Vulgatibacter sp.: one gene and its partner. Each later gene encodes a partner of the first gene's protein in a complex. Links are inferred from orthologs where the notes say so. Each region holds a gene or a part of one and is shown on either strand. Other genes may lie near its edges. The genes, in order: ACESMR_RS07010 and ACESMR_RS04140.

The links.
Region 2: the proteins of ACESMR_RS07010 (region 1) and ACESMR_RS04140 are in contact, whole or in part, in a crystal structure (PDB 5UE9), measured with the Lactococcus lactis proteins. The link is inferred for Vulgatibacter sp. from one-to-one orthologs. Residues at the interface, in WP_025017116.1 of Lactococcus lactis: Gly25, Phe27, Phe29, Glu32, Tyr33, Lys35, Tyr36, Lys48, Phe56, Thr60, Pro61, Arg62, Val63, Ala64, Glu65, Thr66, Ala67, Ser68, Gly69, Met70, Ile74, Gln77, Pro223, Glu251, Phe274, Ala275, Pro277, Phe278; in WP_023189152.1 of Lactococcus lactis: Leu4, Gln5, Ala47, Ser48, Met49, Leu50, Leu51, Arg52, Arg53, Met95, Leu98, Arg223, Met224, Ala225, Cys226, Ile228, Gly229, Ala230, Cys231, Tyr232, Ala233, Val235, Glu236, His237, Asn243, His244, Ala245, Lys247, Glu250.

Annotation. Positions count from the first base shown.
Region 1 is NZ_JAWLCN010000002.1:721,590-732,836, reverse strand. What follows is about bases 3,926-6,880. They hold ACESMR_RS07010 (quinone-dependent dihydroorotate dehydrogenase), read right to left. Parts: upstream 5,984-6,880; coding sequence 4,868-5,983; downstream 3,926-4,867. Other genes in these bases: ACESMR_RS07000 (transglycosylase SLT domain-containing protein), read left to right, coding at 6,707-6,880; ACESMR_RS07005 (MbeD/MobD family mobilization/exclusion protein), read left to right, coding at 6,161-6,577; ACESMR_RS07015 (PAS domain S-box protein), read right to left, coding at 3,926-4,771. In the rest of the region: ACESMR_RS07030 (DnaJ C-terminal domain-containing protein), read right to left, coding at 1-413; ACESMR_RS07025 (hypothetical protein), read left to right, coding at 587-1,345; rimI (ribosomal protein S18-alanine N-acetyltransferase), read left to right, coding at 1,399-1,833; more of ACESMR_RS07015, read right to left, coding at 1,856-3,925; more of ACESMR_RS07000, read left to right, coding at 6,881-7,372; ACESMR_RS06995 (radical SAM protein), read left to right, coding at 7,476-8,123; ACESMR_RS06990 (hypothetical protein), read left to right, coding at 8,208-8,732; social motility TPR repeat lipoprotein Tgl, read left to right, coding at 8,738-9,493; ACESMR_RS06980 (helix-turn-helix domain-containing protein), read left to right, coding at 9,493-9,861; DNA repair protein RecO, read left to right, coding at 9,869-10,633; ACESMR_RS06970 (carbohydrate kinase family protein), read left to right, coding at 10,645-11,247.
Region 2 is NZ_JAWLCN010000002.1:35,021-46,312, reverse strand. The notes cover bases 4,077-7,076. They hold ACESMR_RS04140 (FAD/NAD(P)-binding protein), read right to left. Parts: upstream 5,991-7,076; coding sequence 5,163-5,990; downstream 4,077-5,162. Other genes in these bases: ACESMR_RS04130 (4Fe-4S dicluster domain-containing protein), read right to left, coding at 6,445-7,076; ACESMR_RS04135 (cyclic nucleotide-binding domain-containing protein), read right to left, coding at 5,987-6,448; ACESMR_RS04145 (oxidoreductase), read right to left, coding at 4,372-5,160; ACESMR_RS04150 (Ni/Fe hydrogenase subunit alpha), read right to left, coding at 4,077-4,382. Outside these bases: tkt (transketolase), read left to right, coding at 1-899; pgi (glucose-6-phosphate isomerase), read right to left, coding at 900-2,519; ACESMR_RS04155 (hydrogenase maturation protease), read right to left, coding at 2,644-3,093; more of ACESMR_RS04150, read right to left, coding at 3,093-4,076; more of ACESMR_RS04130, read right to left, coding at 7,077-7,575; ACESMR_RS04125 (hypothetical protein), read right to left, coding at 7,672-7,992; ACESMR_RS04120 (DUF4397 domain-containing protein), read right to left, coding at 8,166-9,029; ACESMR_RS04115 (ABC-F family ATP-binding cassette domain-containing protein), read left to right, coding at 9,372-10,994; ACESMR_RS04110 (transposase), read right to left, coding at 11,051-11,292.

The DNA of each region.
Region 1 (11,247 bases):
CTGCGGCCGCCGGCCCCCCTGCCGCCTCCGAAGATGTCGCCGAAGATGTCCCCGAAGATGTCGCCGAAGTCGTAGCCCGCCTCGGGGCCCGCGCCGCCGAAGCCCTCGAAGCGGACGCCGCCACCGCCGGCGCCGCCGCTCCGCCACTGCCGGAAGGCCGCCGCCTTGGCAGGGTCCCAGCCGATCTTGGCGGCGTCCATGCCCAGCTCGTCGTAGAGGGGGCGCTTCTTCTCGTCCGAGAGGATCTCGAACGCCTGGTTGATCTCCTTGAACTTCTCCTCGGCGGCCTTGTCGCCGGGGTTGACGTCGGGGTGGTACTTCCGCGCGAGCCGCCGGTAGGCCTTCTTGATCTCGTCCGCCGACGCATCGCGGGCGACGCCGAGGAGCTGGTAGAGGTCCGGTTCGTTGGCCATGGTCGTCCTATCGCGCCGCGCATCCGACCACCCGGTGTGCGCAAACCGGGCGCAACGTAACCATAGGGTGGATCCGGTCAACGAAAGCCGTTGCGTTTCGTGGCCCCCGGCCACAGGGTGGCCGCCTGCCCGTTCGTTGCCGTGCTTCCTGCTACCGGCCTACCATCCGCACCGTGCGTCCTCTGCTCGCCGCCCTCCTTCTCCTCGCCGCCCCCGCAGCCGTCCGTGCGTCCGAAGCAGCGCCAGGCGGGCAGGGAGAGCTCCTCGACCAGGTGGTGGCGGTGATCACGCCGGGCGGGGGCAGGGGGATGCGCACCCTCGTCACCCGCTCCGATCTCGAGCTCGAGGCGCGGGTGCTCCTCGTCTCCCGGGGCGCTGCAGCGGCGGTGCGCGAGGCGTTGCCCGAGGACACGCTGGCCGCGGTGCTCGACTGGCTCGTCTCCGAGCACCTCCTCCTCGCGGAGGCGGAGCAGCTCGAGGTGGCGGCGGTCGATCCCGAGGCGGTGGCGAGGGAGCTCGCGGCCCTCGCGGCGAGACTCGAAGGTGGGGCGCTCGAGGATTTTCTCCTCCGCCACGAGGTGACCGAGGCGGACCTCGCCCGCATCTTCCGCAGGCGCGTGGTGGTCGACGGCTACGTAGGCTCCCGCCTCCGGCTCGGAATGAGCATCTCGGAGGCGGAAGTGCGCCGGGCCTTCGAGGCACGGCGTGCCGAATTCGACGGCAGTTCCTACGAGTGGGTGCGTCCTCGCTTGCGGGCGCAGCTGGAGCGGGAGAAGCGGGAGATGCTGGTGGCGGCGCTCGTCGCCGACCTGCGCAGCCGCGCGGAGGTGCGGGTCCTCGTGCACCTCGGCGGCGATCGCCGCGCGGCGCCGGAGTCGGGCAAGCGGCCCTGGTATCTGCCTGCAGACGCTCCGCAGGAGACGGCGGATTGAGACGACAGGTCCACCTCTTCGACGAGCACCCGACCGAGCGCGGCGCGCTGCGGATGCGCCGGATGGTGGCTGCCGACGTCGAGCCCGTGATGGAGGTCGAGCGACGGGCGTTCAAGAACCCGTGGTCGGAGGACCTCTTCCGCCGGGAGCTCACCCACGACTGGTCGACGATCCTGCTCGCGCTCGAGCCCGGAACGGAGCGGGTGCTCGGCTTCGTGATCTTCTGGGTGGTCCACGACGAGATCCACATCCTCAACGTCGCGGTGGATCCGCCGGCCCGGCGGCGCGGCGTGGCCCGGGCGCTCCTCGAGGAGCTGCTGCAGCGGGGCAGGCGGCAGAAGCTCGCCCTGGCCACCCTCGAGGTCCGCAAAAGCAACACCGGCGCCATCGCCCTCTACGAGGGGCTGGGCTTCCGGGCGGTCGGCGTGCGCAAGGGCTACTACGTCGACGAGGGGGAGGATGCCATCGTGATGGTGCTCGACCTCTGACGAGCGGTGCCCGGCACGCGCCCTACGCTTGCCCGCCGTCTCCGAGCGGCAGCTCGACGTGGAAGGCAGCGCCCCTGCCCACGCCCTCGCTCTCCACCCAGATCCTGCCGCCGTGGGCCTCGACGATCTCGCGGGCGATGAAGAGGCCGATCCCCAGGCCACCTGCAGGTGCGCTCGTGTCCCCACGCTCGAATCGCTCGAAGATCAGCTGGCGGTTCTCCGCGGAGACACCGACGCCGCGGTCGCGGACGACGAGGTGGGCCAGCTCCCCGCGGCGTTCGAGCCGGAGGTCGACCGGGCGGCGCTCCCCATAGCGCTGCGCGTTGGTGAGGAGGTTGTTGAGCACCTGCTCCACCCGAAGGCGATCCCAGCAGCCCTCGATCGGCTCGAGCGCGGTGATCTCAACCGGCGTGCCGGCCGATTCGAGCCCGGGCTGCATCCGCTCCACCACCTCGCGCACCAGCCGGTCGAGGGCGAGCGGCGCCCGCTCCATGCTGAGCCTGCCGGTGCGGACCCGCGCGATGTCGAGCATGTCGTCGATGAGTCGGGTGAGGCGATCGGCCTGCCGGTCGGTCTCCTCCGCGAGCCTCGTCACCCAGGCCGGGTCGAGGGCGCGCTCCCCCTCCCGCTCGATCATCCGCTTCACCAGCTGCGCCCGGAGCTTGAGGCTCGAGATCGGCGTCTTGAGCTCGTGGCTGGCGATGGAGAGGAACTCGTCCCGGGTCTGCAGGGCGAGGGCGAGCTCCTCCCTGGCGCGCATCTCGTCGGTCACGTCGGTATTCGATCCGAACCAGCGCACGATTCGCCCCTCCGCGTTGCGCAGCGGCACCGCGCGGCCGAGGAACCAGCGCCAGCTTCCCGCGCTGCCGCGAATCGCGAAGGTGTCCTCGTAGGGCTCGCCCGACTCGATGGTCTGGCGAAGTTTCGCCTTCACGCGTTCGACGTGATCGGGATGGACGAAGCGGGGCCAGCCCCCGTGCGCGAGCAGCTCGTACGTCGCCCCGGTGAACTCGTAGGTGCGTTGGTTGAACCAGGAGATCGCGCCGCTCGCGTCCGCGATCCAGGTGAGCAGCGGCAGCGAGTTGGCCATCTGGCGGAAGAGCGCCTCGCTCTCCTGCAGCGCTGCTTCGACGCGCTTGCGCTCGCTCACGTCGAGGACCGTGCCGACGAAGCCGCGGAAGCGACCTGCCGGATCGAAGCGCGGGTTGCCCGAATCGATGGCCCAGCGGTAGAGACCGTCCCGGCGGCGGATGCGGTAGTCGAGGCTGAAGGGGACCTGCCGCTCGTGCGCGTCGCGGAAGATCCGCCGGCTCGCCTCGCGGTCCTCGGGGTGGACCTTCTCGAGCCAGCCGAGGCCCAGGTCTTCGTCGGGGCCGCTGCCGGTGTACTCGTACCACTGCTTGCTCAGGTAGGTGCAGTCGCCTGCCTCGTCGGTGATCCAGAGCATCGCCGGCGCCGTGTCGACCAGGGTGCGGAAGTGGGCCTCGCGCTCGCGGATCGCCTGCTCCGCCCGTTTGATCGCGCTGACGTCCCGGGTGATCAGCACGGCGAGGGTCTGCACGCCCGCCGCGTCGCGGACCGGCGCGCCGCTGAACGCGTAGATCCCCTCGTGCTCGAGGTCCCGCCGCCGCGCGTAGAGCTCGATCCCCGCGATCGTCTCCCCGCGGAGGATGCGGGCGAGCGGCCACTCCGCCGGGGCGAGGACGCGGCCGTCGAGGTCGCGGATCTCGAGGAGCTCCTCGAAGCGGGCGGCGTTCCGCTCCAACTCGGCGGCGGAGTCGTAGCCCGCCAGCAGCGCCTGTGCCTCGTTGACGAGGACCGGGCGCCCCTCCATGTCCACGACCAGAACCCCCTCGCTCACCGAGAGGAGGAGCGCCTCGAGCTGCGCCCGGTCCCGATCGGATCGCTCGGCCCAGGCCCGCAGGGCCTCGAGCCGCTCGCGCTCGGTGGCCCGCGTTCGCGCCGCCGCGAGGTGGGTGGCGACCTGGCTGCAGACGAGATGGAAGAAGCTCTCGTACTCCTGGTCGAAGGATCGGAGGGGGCTGATCCCGAGGACGAGGAAGGCCGTGGGCGCCGCATCGGGAGCGGGGCCGATGGGCAGGATGCAGGCGGCATCCGGCGAAGGCGTCGGCGTCTGCGCAGACGGTGGCACGATGGAGCGCAGGCCCTCGACCCGCTCGAGCCTTCCTGCAGCCAATCCGGCGAGGCGCCAGGGCCCGCCATCCGCCCGGAGGGCGAGTCGCTCGGGCCGCAGCGCCCTGGCGACGCGGCCTGCTGCAGCGGCGAGCTTCGCCTCGTCGCCGTCGCGCAGATAGAGGAGGGCGAAGGGAAGGTCGCCGCTGCCCCGCTCGAGGGCGCCGATCGCGTTGGCGGCGGCCTCCTCCTCCGTGGCGCCGCCGGACGCTGCAGCGAGTCCGCGAAGGAGCTCGAGGCGCCGGGCGCGGAGGACCTCGGCGGTGGTCTCGTGGCAGGCGCAGAAGAGGCCGGCGATGGTGCCGTCCTCCTCCAGCACCGGGCTGTAGGCGTAGCCGAACCAGGTCTCCTCGAGGTAGCCGCGCCGGAAGAGGAGCAGCGGCAGGTTGTCGCTGCCGATCGCCCGGCCCTCGACGAGGACCGCATCGGCGAGCGGCCCGATCACGTCCCAGATCCCGGCCCACTCCTCGTGCGCCCTGGCTCCCAGATGGCCGGGGTGCTTGTCGCCGATGAGCAGGGCGTACGCGTCGTTGTAGAGGATGATCCGCTCCTCTCCCCACCAGACGAACATCGGGAAGGTCGAGGGGAGGAGGAGCCCGAGCGCGTTCTTCAGGGCGCGGGGCCAGCGCTCGATTGGCCCGAGGGGCGTGTCGGCCCAATCCCGCTCGCGGATCCGCGCGGCCATCTCGCCACCAGCGGCGAGGGGGAGAAAGTCGGCGCTCGGTTCGGTCGTCGGACGGGCCATCGAATGGAATCCAACGCTGAGGTGGCCACACCGCGAGCAAATGGCCAGCGGGCAAGGATCATCGCGAGGCACGGGGCGCGTCCCCGCCGCCCCGGTTCACACGCCGAGCCGCGCCGGCGCCGACGGGGTAGCGGCGCCTTCCCGGGCGTCGAGGCCCACCGCCGCCTCGATGCCGGGCAGGCCCGCCTGCTCGAGGTGGCGCAGGAGGCCGCGCTCGATCCGGTGGGCGTAGCCCGGGCCGCCATAGATGAAGCCGGTGTAGCCCTGCACCAGGGTGGCGCCCGCCCGGATCATCCGCCAGGCGTCGTCGGCGTCGAAGATGCCGCCGACACCGATGATCGGCAGGCGGCTGCCGTGGCGAAGGTAGACCCGCGACACCAGCGCCAGCGCCCGGCCGAGCAGCGGCGCGCCGCTCATTCCGCCCGCTTCCTTCGCCACCGGCTCCCCCTCCGCCGTGGGCCTGCCGATGGTGGTATTGGCGAGGATGAGGCCGGCGAGGCCCACCTCCCGCGCGAGATCGGAGAGGGCGTCGACGTCCTCGTCGGCGAGGTCGGGGGCGAGCTTGAGGAGCACGGGCTTGCCGCCCCGCGCCTGCGCCGCCGCCACCAGGGGCACGAGGATGGAGCGGAGCGCCTCCGGCGCCTGGAGGTCGCGAAGGCCCGGGGTATTGGGTGAGGAGACGTTGACCACGAAATAGTCGCCGACGTCCGCGAGGGCGTCGAAGGCGGCGAGGTAGTCCTCCGCCGCGCGCTCCGCCGGCGTCTCCTTGTTCTTGCCGAGGTTGATCCCGAGCGGGCCCGGCCGGAAGGCGAGGAGGCGGTAGCGGGTCGAGGCTTCCGCCGCACCTGCGTTGTTGAACCCCATCCGATTGATCAGCGCCTGCTGCGCCGGGAGGCGGAACATGCGCGGCTGCGGGTTGCCGGGCTGCGGTCGCGGGGTGATCGTTCCCACCTCCACCGAGCCGAAGCCCAGGGCAAAGAGGCCGGCTGCCAGGCCCTCGCCCTTGTCGAAGCCCGCTGCGAGACCGAGCGGCGAGGGAAAGCGCAGGCCGAAGGCCCGGACCGCGAGGCGCTCGTCCTCCACCGCGAGGCGGCGCCGCAGAAGCGCGGCGAGGCCGGCGTGCTTTCCCAGGAAGCGGATCAGGCGCGAGACGAAGCGGTGGATCCGCTCGGGCTCGAAGAGGAAGAGGAAGGCGCGCAGCAGGCCGTACACGGTGGGCTCCGGGGTTTTGCGGGCGGGCGCGATCTACTTCATCCATCGGTCGCTGAACAGATCGCCGCGCTCCGGAGATCCCCTGATGGGCTGGCGGATTGACAGGGCGACGCGACGCGTTATAGACCGTGGGTGGAATTCGCAACGCGCTGCGTCATGCAGCAGGGGGACAGGCCGATGGAGACCCGGAAGAATTGGCGGGAGCAGCTGGCAGCGGTGGAGCAGCGGCTGCAGCAGTACGAGAACGAGGCACAGAAGCGCATCCGCGAGCTGGCGGATCGGGGCTCGGCCTCGCGCAAGGAGCTCGAGGAGCTGGTGGCGAAGGTGAAGAGCGGTGAGCTCCTCTCCCACGCGGCGGAGCTGCGCAGCCGCGCCGAGCAGACCGGCACCGAGGTGCTCAAGCGCCTCGAGGGGCTGCCGGAGAAGGCCTTCGAGCGGATGGGCGTCGCCACCAGGCCGCAGATCGCGGAGCTCGGGCAGCAGGTGAACCGCCTCTCCCGCAGGCTGGAAAAGCTCTCGAAGCAGGCGCGCCGCTGGAGCGCCGCACAGCAGGCGCGCCCCGAAAAGGGCGGCGCAGAGAAGCCCACCGCCTGATCGGGTGGGATAACCGCCTACTTTTCGCCCCTTGCCGCCGTGCGGGGCCGCCGCTATCTATCGCCGCTCGCCTGCCCGGCTGGTTCGCTCGGGCAGGTCGTGGACGCCGCGACGGCGGCAGGAGGGTGGATGAAGGTACGCGCGCGCTGGCCGCTCCGGGCGATCGGCCTGCTGGCATTCGGGACCGCCGCGGCGATGCCCTGGAGCATCACGCCGAGCCCGAAGCCGGTGGTCCCGCACGTGGCGGTCGACCCCGAGATCGAACGGGTGGCGCGGTACCTGGAGTGGCGGGCGCCGGTGAGCATCGATCCGCTGCTCCGCCGGCAGGTCGCCACCGCCGTGGTCGAGGAGGCGCGCCGCGCCGGCTTCGATTCGCTCTTCATCCTCGCGGTGATGGAGGTCGAGAGCGACTTCCTTCCCGACGCCGTCTCCAACGCCAACGCCCGCGGGCTGCTCCAGCTCCGGGCGGTGACGCTCAAGGAGATCGCCCGCCACGAGGAGCTGCCGGAGAAGGCGGCCTTCGAGCCGGAGTCGGTGGCGAACCTGCGCTTCGGCATTCGTTACCTCGCGATGATGGAGCGGCGCTTTCGCACCAGGGAGCGCGCGCTCGCCGCGTGGAATGCAGGGCCTGGCGCGGTGGAGAAGGCCCTCTCCGAGACGGGCGAGGTGCCGGAGCGCTGGCTCGCCTTCGCCCGCAAGGTGAACCGGGAGCACCGCCGGCTCCGCACCCGGCTCGGCACCGAGGCACCGACCACGATGGCGCAGGCCCCGCGGGCTGCGATTCGGGCGGAGTAGCCCCGCGCCGTGTCCGTCGACGCCGTGGCCGCGTCGGTGGCTGGTTGACGCCGGGGCCGCGCCGGATTAGCACCGCTCCCCCGCTCGTTACCGGAAGCACACCATGGCGATGGCAGTCACCGAGATCTTCTTCTCCATCCAGGGAGAATCCACCCGTGCCGGGCGCCCGTGCGTCTTCGTGCGCTTCACCGGCTGCGATCTCCGCTGCGGCTATTGCGACACCGCCTACGCCTTCCACAACGGCACCAAGCGGAGCCGCGAGGAGATCCTCGCCGAGGTGGCCGGCCATCCCACCCGCTACGTGACCCTCACCGGCGGCGAGCCGCTCCTGCAGAAGGAGCTGCCGCAGCTGGCGCAGGAGCTCGTCGATCGGGGCTACGAGGTCGCGATCGAGACCCACGGCCAGGCCCGGTGGGATCGGTTGCCTCCGCAGGTGATCAAGATCGTCGACGTGAAGACCCCCGACTCCGGCGAGGGCGCCACCGAGGAGCACCTCGGCTGGCTGCGCACCCTGGGGCCGCGGGACGAGCTCAAATTCGTGATCGGCTCCGAGGCCGACTTCCGCTGGTCGGTGGAGTTGGTGCGGCGCCTCGAGCTCGAGGGCAGGCACGCGGCGCTGCTCTTCTCGCCGGTCCACGGCAAGGTGGAGCCGAAGGATCTGGCGGCCTGGATCCTCGAGACCGGGATCGAGGCGCGGCTGCAGCTGCAGCTCCACAAGCTGATCTGGGGCGCGGAGACGCGGGGCGTCTGATCGCCCCTGGCTGCCCACAGGGCCAAGTGCTTGACGGATCGCCCGTTTTCCGTTGCTGTAGGGCCGCACACGCGGGGAGCGGCCGTGTTCCATTTCGATCCGACCATCCAGGAGCTTCCGGTCAACCGGGAGTCGATCGCCTACCTCGCCGAGTCGAGCAACCAGCCCCACGTGGCGGTGCCGGGGCGGCAGGCACAGTCGTCGCAAGCCTTCGTGGTCGCGCTGCGCACGAGCAGCGAGACCGTCTCCATCTACGTCTCCCTCTGGCTCGTGCTCGCCAGGGAGCCGGCGGTCTGGGTCTACGAGAAGCAGAACCTGCCCCTCTCCGTGCTCCACGAGGCGGTGGAGGAGGCGTGGCATTTCTGCGAATCGATGGGCTTCATGATGGACGTGGTGCCCGCGGATCTGGGCCACGTCGAGCTGGCGCGCATCCTCTCGCGCCTGCAGCGCGGCGGCGAGACCGAGGCCGACGAGGCCCAGCCCGTTCGTCCGGCGGAGGCGCCCGGCGCCTTCGGAACGCCGGGCCCCGCCGGGGGCTCCCTCACCCCGACCTTCACCCCGTCGCCCGGGCAGCTCGCTCGCCTCGGTCGCCTGCTCGCAAGCTTCTAGGGAACATGCGCAAGCTTCTCGTCCTCGTCCTCGTCCTCGTCTTCGTCCTTGCCGCGTGTGGCGGCGTCTCGCAGAAGGATCGCGAGCTGGGAGAGGTGCACCAGCGCCTCGCGCAGCAATCGCTGGCGTCGGGTGACACCCGCGCGGCGCTGGCGGAGATCGAGAAATCGGTCGAGAAGGACCCGGAGAATCCCGAGGCGCGCAACCTCTACGGCCTGCTGCTCCACCTCTATTTCCAGCGGCTCGACGCAGCGGTGGTGCAGTACCGCAAGGCGATCGAGCTGAAGCCCGGCTACAGCGAGGCGAAGGTGAACCTCGGCGCGGCGCTCACCGCGCAGGGACGCTGCGACGAGGCGATCCCGCTGCTCGACGAGGCCCGCGGCGATCTCCTCTACCGGGAGCCCTACCTCGCCGAGAACAACCTCGGCTGGTGCAAATACAAGAAGGGTGACGTGGAGGGGGCGCTCATGCACCTGCGCGCCGCCGTCTCCAACAACCCGGGTTTCTGCCTCGGCTACCGCAACCTCGCCGAGATCGCCCAGAGCCAGGGCGAGCTCGACGATGCGATGCGGCTCCTCGAGCGCTACGGCAAGACCTGCCCGAAGGAGCCGGACGCCGACTACCGCCTCGGCCTCGTGCTCCTCGAGCAGGGGAAGGACGAGGCAGCGCGGCGTTCCTTCCTCGCCTGCGTAGAGAAGGCGAAGGACGAGGAGCTCGGCGACGAATGCACCCGGCAGGCCGCGATGATCCCGGAGGGCTGATGGAGAGCTTCGGCCGCTACCTGGCGCAGCAGCGAGAGCTTCGCGGGCTCGAGCTCGTGGACGTGGCGCGGGAGACGAAGCTCTCCCCCGCGGCGATCCAGGCCCTCGAGGGCGAGCGCTTCGACGAATTGCCGGCGCGGGTCTTCGTGGTGGGCTACCTGCGGGCCTACGCGCGGGCGGTGGGGCTGGGGCCGGACGAGCTCGTCGCCCGCTACGACGAATGGCGCCGGGCGATGGGGCTGCCCGAATCCTCCGAGCCCGCAGCCAAGCCGGCGATGGTCGTTCCGCCGGCGCCCTCGCCGTGGCCCTGGATGGCGGGGCTGGCCGCGCCTTTTCTCGCGGCGCTCGCCTGGTGGTTGCTGGCTTGAGGTCCACGTGGCTGGCGTGAGGCCCGGGGATTTCTCCGGCGAAGCAATCGTTCTCTCCTGCCTCGACTACGGCGACTCCGATCGCGTGGTCACCCTCCTCACCAGGGAGCGGGGCAAGCTCGGCGCCTTCGCCGCCGGCGCACGCAAATCGAAGCGGCGCTTCGCCGGGGCCCTCGAGCCCTTCACCGTCCTGCGGGTCGAGCTGGCGGAGCGGCGGGGCGATCTCCTCTTCTTCTCCTCCTGCATGGTGGAGGAGGCCCACGCCGGCCTGCGCTTCGACCTCGCCCGCCTCGGCCACGCGGGACACGCGGCGGAGCTGTGCAGGGAGCTCTGCAAGGAGCGGGTCGCCCACGAGGAGCTCTACGACGCGCTCCGCGCCTACCTCGGGCAGCTCGCGGTCCGCGAGGCGGATCCCGCTGCGCTCCTCGCCTTCGAGCTCGCGGCCCTCGAGCACGTGGGGCTCTCGCCCCGCCTCTCCGATTGCACGATCTGCGGCGGGCCGGTGGAGGGAACGATCCTCTTCGATCCGCCCCACGGCGGCGCGGTCTGCGGCAGCTGCACGTCGATGGCCTTCGCCGGCGCGGTGCGGGTGGAGGCGCCGGTGCGGGAGGCGATGGAGGCGCTGCAGCAGGCGCCGCCCTTCGCCGCCTCGATCGCCGAGCCGCAGCTGCGGGCCCGGGTGCGCAACCTGGTGCGCCGCTTCACCCACCAGGTGCTGGGACGCAATCCGCGATCCCTCGACTTCCTCGCGCAGGTGGGGATCGAGGGGTAGGGGGCAGCGGGATGGACGATCGCCGCTTCGATCTGCTCTGCGTCGGCGAGGCCCTCGTCGACTTCCTGCCGCAGGAGCGGGGCAGGATGCGGGACGTGCGCCACTTCGCCGTGACCAGCGGCGGCGCGCCGGCCAACGTCGCCATCGGCGCCGCGCGGCTCGGCGCCAGCGTCGCCTTCAGCGGCGTGGTCGGCGCCGACGAATTCGGCCACTTCCTCGAAGATTCGCTCGAAGGCGAGGGGATCGACTGCGGCGGCCTGCGCAAGAGCGCTGCGGGCAAAACCGGCCTCTCCTTCATCGCCCTCGACGAGCGGGGCGAGCGGCGCTTCGACTTCTACGGCGCGCCCTCCGCCGACATGCTCCTCGATCTGCAGGACGTCGATCCCGCGCGGATCGCCGCCAGCCGAATCGTCCACGCCGGCAGCAACACGCTCCTGCTCGAGCCCGGCGTGGAGGCGACCCGGCGCTTCCTCGCGCTGGGGCGGGAGAGCGGCGCGGTGATCTCCCTCGATCCCAACCTGCGGCTCCACCGCTGGCGCGAGCCCGACCGGCTCCGGCTGCTGCTCGACGAGCTCTGCGCCGGCGCGGACGTGGTGAAGATCGCCGCCGAGGAG
Region 2 (11,292 bases), 690 kb from region 1 along the record:
CGACCAAGACGCTGCTCGGCTTCCCCGGCGCCGGCGATTTCCTGGCCGGCCAGTGGGATGGCCGCAACCTGCGCTACGGCATCCGCGAGTTCGCGATGGGCTGCGCCTCCAACGGCCTCGCCCTCTCCAAGCTCCGCGCCTACGCGTCGACCTTCCTCATCTTCAGCGATTTCGCCCGTGGCGCGATCCGGCTCTCGGCGCTGATGGAGCTGCCGGTGATCTGGATCTTCACCCACGACTCGATCGGTGTCGGCGAGGACGGTCCCACCCACCAGCCGGTGGAGCAGCTCGCCTCGCTCCGCGCGATCCCGGGCCTGGTCGTGATGCGACCCGCCGACGCCAACGAGGTGGTGGAGTGCTGGCGCGTCATCGCCTCGCTCCGCCACGAGCCGGTGGCGCTGGTGCTCACCCGGCAGGACGTCCCCACCCTCGACCGCAGCCGCTACGCATCGGCTGCGGGCGCCGCCCGCGGCGCCTACGTGCTCGCCGACGCTGCGCCGGGACAGAAGCCGGAGGTGATCCTCATCGGCACCGGCAGCGAGCTGCAGCTCTGCGTCGCCGCCCACGAGGAGCTCGCAGCAGCCGGGATTCACTCGCGGGTGGTGAGCATGCCCTCCTGGGAGCTCTTCGAGCAGCAGGAGGAGGCCTGGCGCGACGAGGTGCTGCCGCCGGACGTGATCGCCAGGGTGGCGGTGGAGCAGGGCGCCACCCAGGGCTGGGCCCACTACGTCGGCAACAAGGGCGCGGTGATCGGGATGCACACCTTCGGCGCGTCGGCGCCGCTGGCAGAGCTGCGGCACAAATTCGGCTTCACGCCGGAGCGGGTTGCGGATGCCGCCCGGGAGCAGATCGCCAGGGCCCGGGGCGAGCTGCAGGGCCCGCCCCGCTTCCGCGACTGATCAGGCGAGGGAGCGGTAGCGGCGGATCAGCGCCGCGGTGGAGCTGTCGTGGGGATGCTCGGCCTTCCCCACCAGCTCCGGCTCGATCCGCCGGGCGAGGGCCTTGCCCAGCTCCACGCCCCACTGGTCGAAGGAGTTGATCTGCCAGATCACGCCCTGGGCGAAGACCTTGTGCTCGTAGAGCGCGACGAGCTGGCCGAGCACGAAGGGCGTGAGCTGCCTGGCGAGGAGGGTGTTGGTGGGCCGGTTGCCCTCGAAGGTGCGGTGGCGCACCTGCTCGGCCTTCACCCCCTCGGCCCGGACCTCCTCCTCGCTTTTTCCGAAGGCAAGCGCCTCGGTCTGGGCGAGGAGGTTGGAGACGAGCAGGCGCTGGTGTTCCTCCATGCCGTGCGGATCCCTGCAGAAGCCGATGAAGTCGGCGGGCACGATCTCGGTTCCCTGGTGCAGGAGCTGGAAGAAGGCGTGCTGGCCGTTGGTCCCGGGCTGGCCCCAGACGATGGGGCCGGTGCGATAGTCGACCGGCGTGCCGTCGAGGCGCACGTGCTTGCCGTTGCTCTCCATGTCGAGCTGCTGCAGATAGGCCGGGAAGCGGTGCAGGTACTGGCTGTAGGGAAGCACCGCGTGGCTGGCGAAGCCGAAGAAGTCGCCGTACCAGATGCCGAGGAGCGCGAGGAGCACGGGCAGGTTCCGCTCGAAGGGCGTGGTGCGGAAGTGCTCGTCCATGGCGTGGAAGCCAGCGAGCATCTCCCCGAAGCGCTCCGGCCCCACGGCGATCATGAGCGCGAGGCCCACCGCCGAGTCGTAGGAGTAGCGGCCGCCGACCCAATCCCAGAAGCCGAACATGTTCTCGGTGTCGATGCCGAAGCGCTTCACCTCCTCGGCGTTGGTCGACACCGCCACGAAATGCCGGCGGATCGCCGCCTCGTCGCCGAGCCTGCCGAGGAGCCAGCGCCGGGCGGTCTGCGCATTGGTCATCGTCTCGATGGTGGTAAAGGTCTTCGAGACCACGACGAAGAGCGTCTCCTCTGGATCGAGATCCTGCGTCTTCTCGTAGAAGTCGGCGCCGTCGACGTTGGAGACGAAGCGCACGGTGAGCTGGCGATCGGCAAAGGCCTGCAGCGCGTCGTAGGCCATGGCGGGACCGAGGTCGGAGCCGCCGATGCCGATGTTGACCACGGCGCGGATCGGCTTGCCGGTGTGCCCCTTCCAGCGGCGGTCGCGGATCTGCCGGGAGAAGGCGGCCATGTGCTCGAGCACCCGGTGCACCTCGCCGACCAGGTCGGCGCCGTCGACGACCAGGCGCTTCCCCTCGGGCATCCGCAGGGCCACGTGGAGGACCGACCGGTTCTCGGTGGTGTTGATCCGGTCGCCGCGGAACATCGCCTCGATCGCCTGGTGCAGGCCGGACTCGGAGGCGAGGCCGACGAGGAGGCGCAAGGTCTCGTCGGTGACCCGGTTCTTCGAGTAGTCGAGGTAGAGGCCGTCGGCCTCGCAGGCGAGACGCTCGCCGCGCTTCGGATCCTCAGCGAAGAGGTGGCGGAGGTGGAGGGAGCGGATCTGCTGGTGGTGGCCTGCGAGCGCTTTCCACGAGGGGCGCTCGGTGAGCGGTGCGATCGGCATGGTGGGGCTCCCGGAGCTGGAGAGCGCCGGAGCGTCCCCGGCGGCTTTCGTTGCGTCCCGACGAGTAGCGCATCGGCTGCGCCGAAGGCATGGGCAAAGCGTGCTATTTCGGCGCAGGGCGCTTTCAGCGACGTGTCGCAGGCAACAGGAGCCGGCGGATCGCATCGACAGCGACGGGAATGGCCGCGGCGACGGCGGGGCTGAGACCGGTACCGCTGCCGGGTGCCGGCGGCGGCCCGATCCCGATGCCGAGGATCCGGACCTCTGCCGTGGCGCCTTCGCCAGCGGCCAGGTGCCGTGCCAGCGCCAGGGCCTCGGCGAGGCCGACGCCATGGCTGGAAACTCGCACCACCGCTGCGAGGTCCCGCTCCTCCAGCCAGCGCACCAGCCCGGGGGGGAGGCCCGCCACCGCGTCGACGATCACCAGCGGACCGCAGCCGCCGAGGCGATCGAGCAGCCCCAGGGGATCACCGAGCGCCTCCGCCTCGAGGCCCGCGGCCTGCGCCGCCGCCGCCACGGCGAGGCCCACCCCGTCGTCGCCGGCTGCATGCTGCCCGAGGCCGAGCACCAGCATCAGGCCTCCTCCACGTGGAGCTCGAGGAAATGGGTCGAGCAGGAGATGCAGGGGTCGTGGTTCCGGACGAGTCGTTGCGCGAGGAGCCGGGCCTCCCGCCGCGGGAGCGTGGCCAGCTGGCCACCGGCTGCGGCGAGATCGCCCTCCATCGTGGCGAGGTTCTGCGTGGTGGGCGGCACGTTGGTGGCGTCGAGCAGCTGCCCCGCCTCGTCGACGGTGTAGCGGTGGTAGAGGATGCCGCGCGGCGCCTCGGTGCAGCCGTGGCCGGTTCCGGCCACCTGTGGCACCTCGACGAAGGGAGCTGGCGGCGGGGACCAGCTCGCCGCGATCCGCGTGGCCTCGTCGAAGGCGTGGGCGATCTCCACCAGGCGGACGAGGAGACTCTTGTAGGGGTTGGTGCAGGAGGGCCCGAGTCCCGCAGCCAGCGCCGCCGCCCGCACCGTGGGCGCGAGCCGCTCGAAGTTGTGGTGGTAGCGCGCCAGCGGACCGCAGAGATAGGTGCCGCCCTCCCGCAGGTGCGCCTGCAGCGCGGTGGACCACGGCACCTGCTCCTCGGTGAAGTGGGCGTCGAAATCCTCCACGGCGAGGGTGCCGCCGTTGGAGATGGCGATGCGCCCTTCGCACATCGGATATTCGTCGGGGTGCTGGAGCGAGACGAGGGTGTAGTCCCGATCGAAGTCGGGGAAGGGGAGCTGCGCCGCCCAGCCAAGGAGCTCCAGGGCGGTGTCGCGGCCCCAGCGCAGATCGGGCAGCAGATCGTCGAGATCGCCCCGCCCCGGGACCCGGTAGAAGCCGCCGATCCGCACGCTCACCGGGTGGATCGATCGGCCGCCGAGCCTGGCGACGAGTGCGTTCCCGATCGCCTTGAGGCGCAGCCCCCGGCGCACCACCTCCGGCTCCTGCACGGCGAGGGCGAAGCCGTCCGGCAGCCCGAAGAAGTCGGGCAGGTGGAGGAGGAAGACGTGGAGGGCGTGGCTCTCGATCCACTCGCCGCAATAGAGCAGGCGGCGCAGGGAGCGCAGGGGCCCGTCGACCCGGATGCCTGCAGCGGACTCGAGGGCATGGCAGGCACTCATCAGGTAGGCGACGGGGCAGATCCCGCAGATCCGGGCGGTGATGTCGGGGGCGTCGAAGCGCGAGCGTCCCCGGAGCAGCGCCTCGAAGAGCCGGGGCGGCTCGAAGATCCGCAGCTCCACCGACTCGACCCCGCCGTCGCGCAGGCGCAACGTCACGGCGCCCTGTCCCTCGACCCGGGAGATCTCCGGGATCTCGATGATCCTACGGGCCACCTTCCGCCTCCTCGTCCGCTGCCGCCTCCCGGAAGGCGGGCGCGTTCGCGTGGAAGTTGCGGAAGGCGCGGATCACGCCGGCGCGGTCCAGGCCGAGCTGGTGGAGGTTGCCGCGCAACGACCGGGTGTCGGGGGTTTCCATCGGGCCGAAGCAGCCGTAACACCCGCGGTGGTAGCTCGGGCAGAGGGCACCGCAGCCTGCGTGGGTGACGGGGCCGAGGCAGGGGGTGCCGCGGGCCACGACCACGCAGACGTTCCCCGCCTCCTTGCACTCGACGCAGACGCTGTGCGGCGGCACCTGCGGCTTCCGCCCGTGGAGATGGGCCTTCACCACCTCGAGGAGCTGGTGCTTGTTCACGGGGCAGCCCTGGAGCTCGAAGTCCACCGGGACGTGGTCGCCGATCGCGGTGGAGGTGGCGAGGGTGTCGACGTACGCGGGCGTGGCGTAGACCAGCGCCAGGAAGCCGGCAGCGTCGGCGAAATTGCGCAGCGCCTGGATCCCCCCTGCGGTGGCGCAGGCGCCGATGCTCACCAGCCGCTTCGACCCCGCGCGGATCCGGCGGATCCGCTCCGCGTCGGCGGGGGTGGTGATCGAGCCGTCGACGAGCGAGAGATCCCAGGGGCCCTTCGCCGCCCGGGAGGTCGCCTCGTTGAAGACGGCGATCTCGACCTGCCCGGCGAGTTCGAGGAGCGACGCCTCGAGGTTGAGGAGCGAGAGCTGGCATCCGTCGCAGGAGGCGAACTTCCAGACCGCGAGGCGGGGCTTCCTCTTCGCCATCTTCAGATCTCCCGCTTCTCGAAGAGGAAGGCGATCCTGTCGAGGCGGAGCACCGGCCCGTCCTTGCAGACGAAGGCGGGACCCAGCTGGCAGTGGCCGCAGAAGCCGATGCCGCAGACCATGTTGCGCTCCATGGAGACGTGGATCGCCTCGTCGGGGATCCCGCGCAGGCGCAGGTCGCGCACGGTGAAGCGCATCATCGGCTCGGGGCCGCAGAGGAGGACGGTGGTGCGCGGCGGATCGAGGACGAGGCGATCGAGGAGGGCCGGGACCACGCCGACGTGCCCGTCCCAATCGATGCCGGCCCAATCGACGGTGACCAGCACCTCCGCTTCTTCTGCCCAGCTGGCCAGCTCCCGGCGGTAGAGGAGATCGGCAGGGGTGCGGCTGCCGTAGAGGAGGATCAGCCGGCGGTACTGGCGGCGGTGGCGCAGGAGGTGGAGGAGGGCGGGCCGGAGCGGCGCGAGGCCGAGGCCGCCGGCGACGAGGAGGACGTCGCCGCCAGCCGCCTCCTCCAGCGGCCAGGCGCTGCCGTAGGGACCGCGCACGCCGACGGTCCCGCCGCGGCGCAGGCCGGCGAGGATCCGGGTGGTCGTGCCCGCATCGCGGATGGTGTGGAGGAGCAGGCCGCGGGGCGTGGTGCCGGCGATCGAGATCGGCACGTCGCCCACCCCGAAGGCGTAGAGCATGTTGAATTGGCCGGGGCGGTAGGCGAGGAGGGCCGGGGCCTTCGTGGTGTCGATGCGCAGGGTGACGGTGTCGTGGCTCTCGCGGACCACCGAGCGCACCGGCAGCGCCGCAGGTGCCCAGGGCTGGGCCGACGGGATCAAATCTCCCCCCGGTAGAGATCGAGGCGCTGGAGGCGCACCCGCTGCAGCCGCTTCCAGGTCTGGGCGAAGAGGCGCTGCGCCACCGCGGCGCCGAGCACCGGATCCTCCTCCATCTGCCGGCGCAGGCAGGACGCATCGAGGACGAAGGCCGCGGTCGGCTCCAGGGCCCGGGCATCGAGGTGCCAGCGGTAGGGCGGGACGAGCCAGGAGAGGCCGAGGACGTCGCCGGGGCCGAGGGTCTCGATCCGCTCCGCGCCACGCCCCGGGACCTGGACCTCGAGGGCGACGCGGCCGGTGCGCAGGAGGAAGAAGGTCGCGGCCTCGGCGCCTTCGCGGAGCAGGAAGGCCCCGGCGTCGAAGCTGCGCTCCTGTCGGCAATCCGCCGCGCGCTCGATCACCGGGGCCGGGAGCCCGGCGAAGAAGGGATGGTTGGCCAGGGCTTCGGGGATGGCGTTCACGCAACGGCCCCGTCGGTGGCGCGGATCGCCGCCACCTCCTCGGTGATGTCGATCGCCACCGGGCACCAGGTGATGCAGCGGCCGCAGCCCACGCAGCCCGAGGTGCCGAATTGATCGATCCAGCTGGCCACCTTGTGGACGAGCCATTGCCGGTAGCGCGCCTTGTGGGTCGCGCGCACCGCGGCGCCGTGGAGCTTCGAGTGGCCGAGGGTGAAGCAGGAATCCCAATGCCGGGTGCGCTCGGCGGTCTCGCCGGTGAGATCGGTGGTGTCTTCGACCCGGGCGCAGAAGCAGGTGGGGCAGACCAGGGTGCAGTTGGTGCAGGCGAGGCAGCGGTCCGCCACGTCGTCCCAGCGTGGATGCTCGAGGTTCCGGTAGAGGAGCTCCTTGATCCCTTCGGTCTCCATCCGCCGGCCCATCGAGCGTGCGGTGCGCTCCACCACGGCTGCAGCCGCCGCCTCGTCGGCGGCGGAGGCCTGCACGGGAGCGAGCCGCTCGAGGAGGGCGGCGCCCCTTTCGCTGCCCACCTCGACGAGGAAGCGATGGCCGCCATCGTCGAGGAGCTCGGTGAGGGCGAGGTCGAAGCCGAAGCTGGCCTTCGGTCCCGTGCCCATCGAGACGCAGAAGCAGGTGCCGCCGGCGGTACCGCAGTTGACCGCCACCACGAAGACGTCGCGGCGGCGCGCCTCGTAATCCGGATCGGCGAAGGGGCCCCGGAGGAAGGTCCGGTCCTGGATCTCGATCGCGTGGATGTCGCAGGAGCGGGCGCCGATCAGCGCGAGCCTGGGAGGCGGGGCCACGTCGTGGAGCAGCGAGAAGCCCCCTTCGCTCCTGCGGGCGCGCCAGAGCGTGGCCTTCGGGACGAAGAAGCGCTGCTTGAACGATTGGGGGCCCGCGGCGAAGCCGAAGAGGGCGAGGTCGTCACGGCGGCGGAGGCGGTAGGTGCCCGCCTCCTGGTCCTCGGTCCAGCCCTCGGGCAGATCCGCCACGCCGGCGATCTCGTCGAGGACGATGGCGCCGTCGCGGACGGTGGGGCCGACGAGCAGGTAGCCGTCGTCACGCAGCGCTCCGAGGAGCGCAGGAAGCTCTTCCCGCTGCAGGACGTGCTGCTGCGCGCTGGTGGTCATCGATCCCCCGGAGGCGTTCCCGCAGTGTCCCTACGCAGCGCGTGCGTCGGAACCCTCCATTTGCGGGCTCGCCAGCGGATCATCGATTCTCCGCGGTCAGTCCTCGTCGTCGAGGTCGGCGTAGCCGACGAAGTCGCCGCGCAGGATCTTGCCGCCCTCGCCCTGGATCGCCTCGAATTCCCGGGAGCAACTGGGGCAGGTGAGGGTCTCCACCTCCACCGGCTCGGGACGGGGCACGCCCTTCACCACGTGGAGATAGGCCTCGAGGAGGAATTCATCGGAGCCGCAGGCGCAGACGAGACCGCTGTCGTCGAGGAACTCCGAGTCGGCCTGCTCCTGCTCGACGTCCGCGAGGGTGCGTTCCGTCTCCCAGTTGGTCTGCGGACCGCGCTCGCCCTGCCGCCCCTTGCGTGCCATCTCGCGTCCCCTGTCGCTGGTGCCGGCTGCTGCTTGCGCCGGCGGGTGCTCTCCATCCTGCCCGAAAAACACGCGGCGGAGCGGATGCATTGCGATGTGGCCGGCGGAAAAAGAGCGGCCGGGCGGGGACGCGCCCGGCCGCTCCCCCCGTTCAATCGGGGCACGGCAGCCGGCTACTCCACGTTGGGCGGGACCGTGGTCACCGCGCCGGTTTCCGGCTGCACGCTGACGAAGACGTCGCCGGCCTCGTCGGTCACCGCGTAGAGGTTGTAGTACTGGCCGGCCTCGAGCTCGGGCAGGGAGAAGACGAAATCGGCGGCACCGTCGTCGTTGGCGTCGATGCCGACGTCGTACTGGCCTGCAGGGAGGTCGAGCGCAGGCGTGAAGGTACCAAAATCGACGTCCTCGACGATCGCTACCGCGGGATCGACGCTGACGTTGAGAATGTCCACCTGCCCGACGCCCACCGCGGTGTGGCCCAGCCGGACCCGGGCGCTGCTCGCGGGGATGCCGTCGACCTCGTCCTGGTTGGCCGCTGCCTGGAGCGTCGCCACCTCGTCGAAGGCGACGCCGGTCCACGATTCGCCTGCGCCGAGGGGCAGGGGCGGCGTGGTCAGGACGGCTGCGGTGATCGGCTCGCCGGCGGGCACGATCGAGATCTCGTAGGTGCCGGGCTCCACCTCCACGTACTCGGTTCCGGTGGGGAAGCTCGCCGCCTCGAAGAGTGGGGTCTCGCCGTCATTGGCGTAGACGTCCACCGCGCCGGCATCCGGCGAGAGGTGGATCACGCGGAGCATCGCCATGTCGGCGGCGCCACCGGCACCGCCCGCCCCACCGGTTCCACCCGCGCCACCGGTTCCACCCGTGCCGCCGGTTCCACCGGTGCCGCCGGTTCCACCGGTGCCGCCGGTTCCACCGGTGCCACCGGTGCCACCGGTACCGCCGTTCCCGTCGCCGTCGTCGTCCGTGTCGCAGCCAATGAGCGGCGCTGTCACCAGCAGACCCGCCGCGAGCATCCATGCTCCGAACTTCCGCATCGTTTCCTCCCGACCGGTGCCGCAGCACCGTCCCCCCACCCATGTGGAGGCCTTGTCTAGGGTTTCCCTTCCGGGCCACGGGCTGCGGCTCTTCGAGACCGCTCCGTCGCCAGGCGAGCGACGAAACGATGCTAGGGATTGTTCAGGGTTGCGGACTCACCCATCTGGGGGCTGCGGGCAGGTCGCGGGGGGTGCGAGGTGCGCCCCGGCAGGCGGACGCCTCCTTTTTCTGCACGCGGCGCGGCAAGGGCTTGACCTGAACCCTCCATCCGGGCCAAGCGACCCGCCGGGCATGACGCCTGCCCCGGCGCCGTTCCCGTGCACACACCCTGAGGTCCCGCTTTGATTCGTTTCGACTCGATCAGCAAGCAGCACGGCAACCAGATCCTCTTCGTGGAGGCCTCCGCGGTCCTGAACCGCGGCGAGAAGGTCGGTCTGGTTGGCCCCAACGGCGCCGGCAAGTCCACGCTCTTCCGCATGGTGATGAAGCAGGAGTCGGCGGACGAGGGCCAGGTCGCCGTCGATCGCGGCGTGACCATCGGCTACTTCAACCAGGACGTCGGCGAGATGAAGGGCCGCTCCGCGGTGGCGGAGTGCATGGCGGGCGCCGGGCCGATCTCCGAGGTGGGGGCCGAGCTCAAGGAGCTCGAGCACGCCCTCGCCGATCCGGACCGAGCCGACGAGATGGAGAGACTGATCGAGCGCTTCGGCGAGGTGCAGGCGCGCTTCGAGGAACTCGACGGCTATTCGCTCGAGGGGAAGGCGCGGGAGATCCTCGCGGGCCTCGGCTTCTCCGAGGAGATGATGGACGGCGACGTGGGTGCGCTCTCCGGCGGTTGGAAGATGCGCGTGGCGCTGGGGCAGATCCTCCTGATGCGCCCCGACGCGATGCTGCTCGACGAGCCCTCCAACCACCTCGACCTCGAGTCGCTGATCTGGCTGGAGAACTTCCTCCGGGGCTACGAGGGCGCGCTCCTCATGACTTCCCACGACCGCGCGTTCATGAACCGCATCGTGAACAAGATCATCGAGATCGACGGCGGCAGCCTCAACACCTACTCGGGCAACTACGACTTCTACGAGCAGCAGCGCGCGCTCAACGAGGCGCAGGCGCAGGCAGCCTTCGAGCGGCAGCAGGCGATGCTCGCCAAGGAGATGCGCTTCATCGAGCGTTTCAAGGCGCAGGCCGCCAAGGCAGCGCAGGTGCAGTCGCGGGTGAAGAAGCTCGAGAAGATCGAGAAGGTCGAGCCGCCCAAGCGCCGCGTCACCCAGCACTTCGACTTCCGGCCGGCGCCGCGCTCCGGCGACGACGTCTGCAAGATCGAGAACGTGGCCAAGGGCTACGGCAGCCGGAAGATCTACGAGAACTTCGACTGGCTCGTGCGCCGCGGCGAGCGCTGGTGCGTGATGGGCGTCAACGGCGCCGGCAAGTCCACGCTCCTCAAGCTCGTCACCCAGACCGTCCAGCCGGACACCGGCAACGTCACCGTCGGCGCCAGCGTGAAGGTGGGCTATTTCGCCCAGCACGCGATGGAGGTCCTCGAGGGCGAGCGCACCGTCCTCGAGATGCTGATGGACACCTTCCCGCGCTCCACCCAGGCGGCGCTCCGCACGCTGGCCGGCTGCTTCGGCTTCTCCGGCGACGAGGTGGAGAAGAAGTGCCGGGTGCTCTCCGGCGGCGAGAAGGCCCGGCTGGTGCTGGCGATCATGCTCTTCGATCCGCCGAACTTCCTCGTGCTCGACGAGCCCACCAACCACCTCGACATGGCCACCAAGGAGATGCTGGTGGAGGCGCTCAAGAAGTTCGAGGGGACGATGCTGATCGTCAGCCACGACCGGCACTTCCTCAGCGCGCTCTCCAACCGCGTGCTCGAACTCACCCCGGAAGGCATCGTGCCCTACCAGGGCGGCTACACCGAGTACGTGGCGGCGTCGGGGCACGAGGCGCCGGGCCTGCGCAGCTGATGCGCGCCTGCGCTCGCGTGCCGTAGTCCTTTTGCGGCGCGCGAGGCAGCTCCCGCTCAGAACGCCGGCTCGTAGGCGGGGGGTGCCGGGGTTCTGCCTCGCGTCCACCCGACACGAAGGAGCCAGGTGCGCGGTGCGTAGATCCCGAGCCGCTGCTGCCCCGGCCCCGCCGCGTAGGGATCGGCGGCGGGCAGGGTGATCCAGAGGCCCATCCGTTCGGCGTGTTGGCGCGCATTGCCCAGCACGTAGTTGATGGCGTGCCGTACCTCCCGCGGCGTGGCGAGCAGCCGCGACCAGA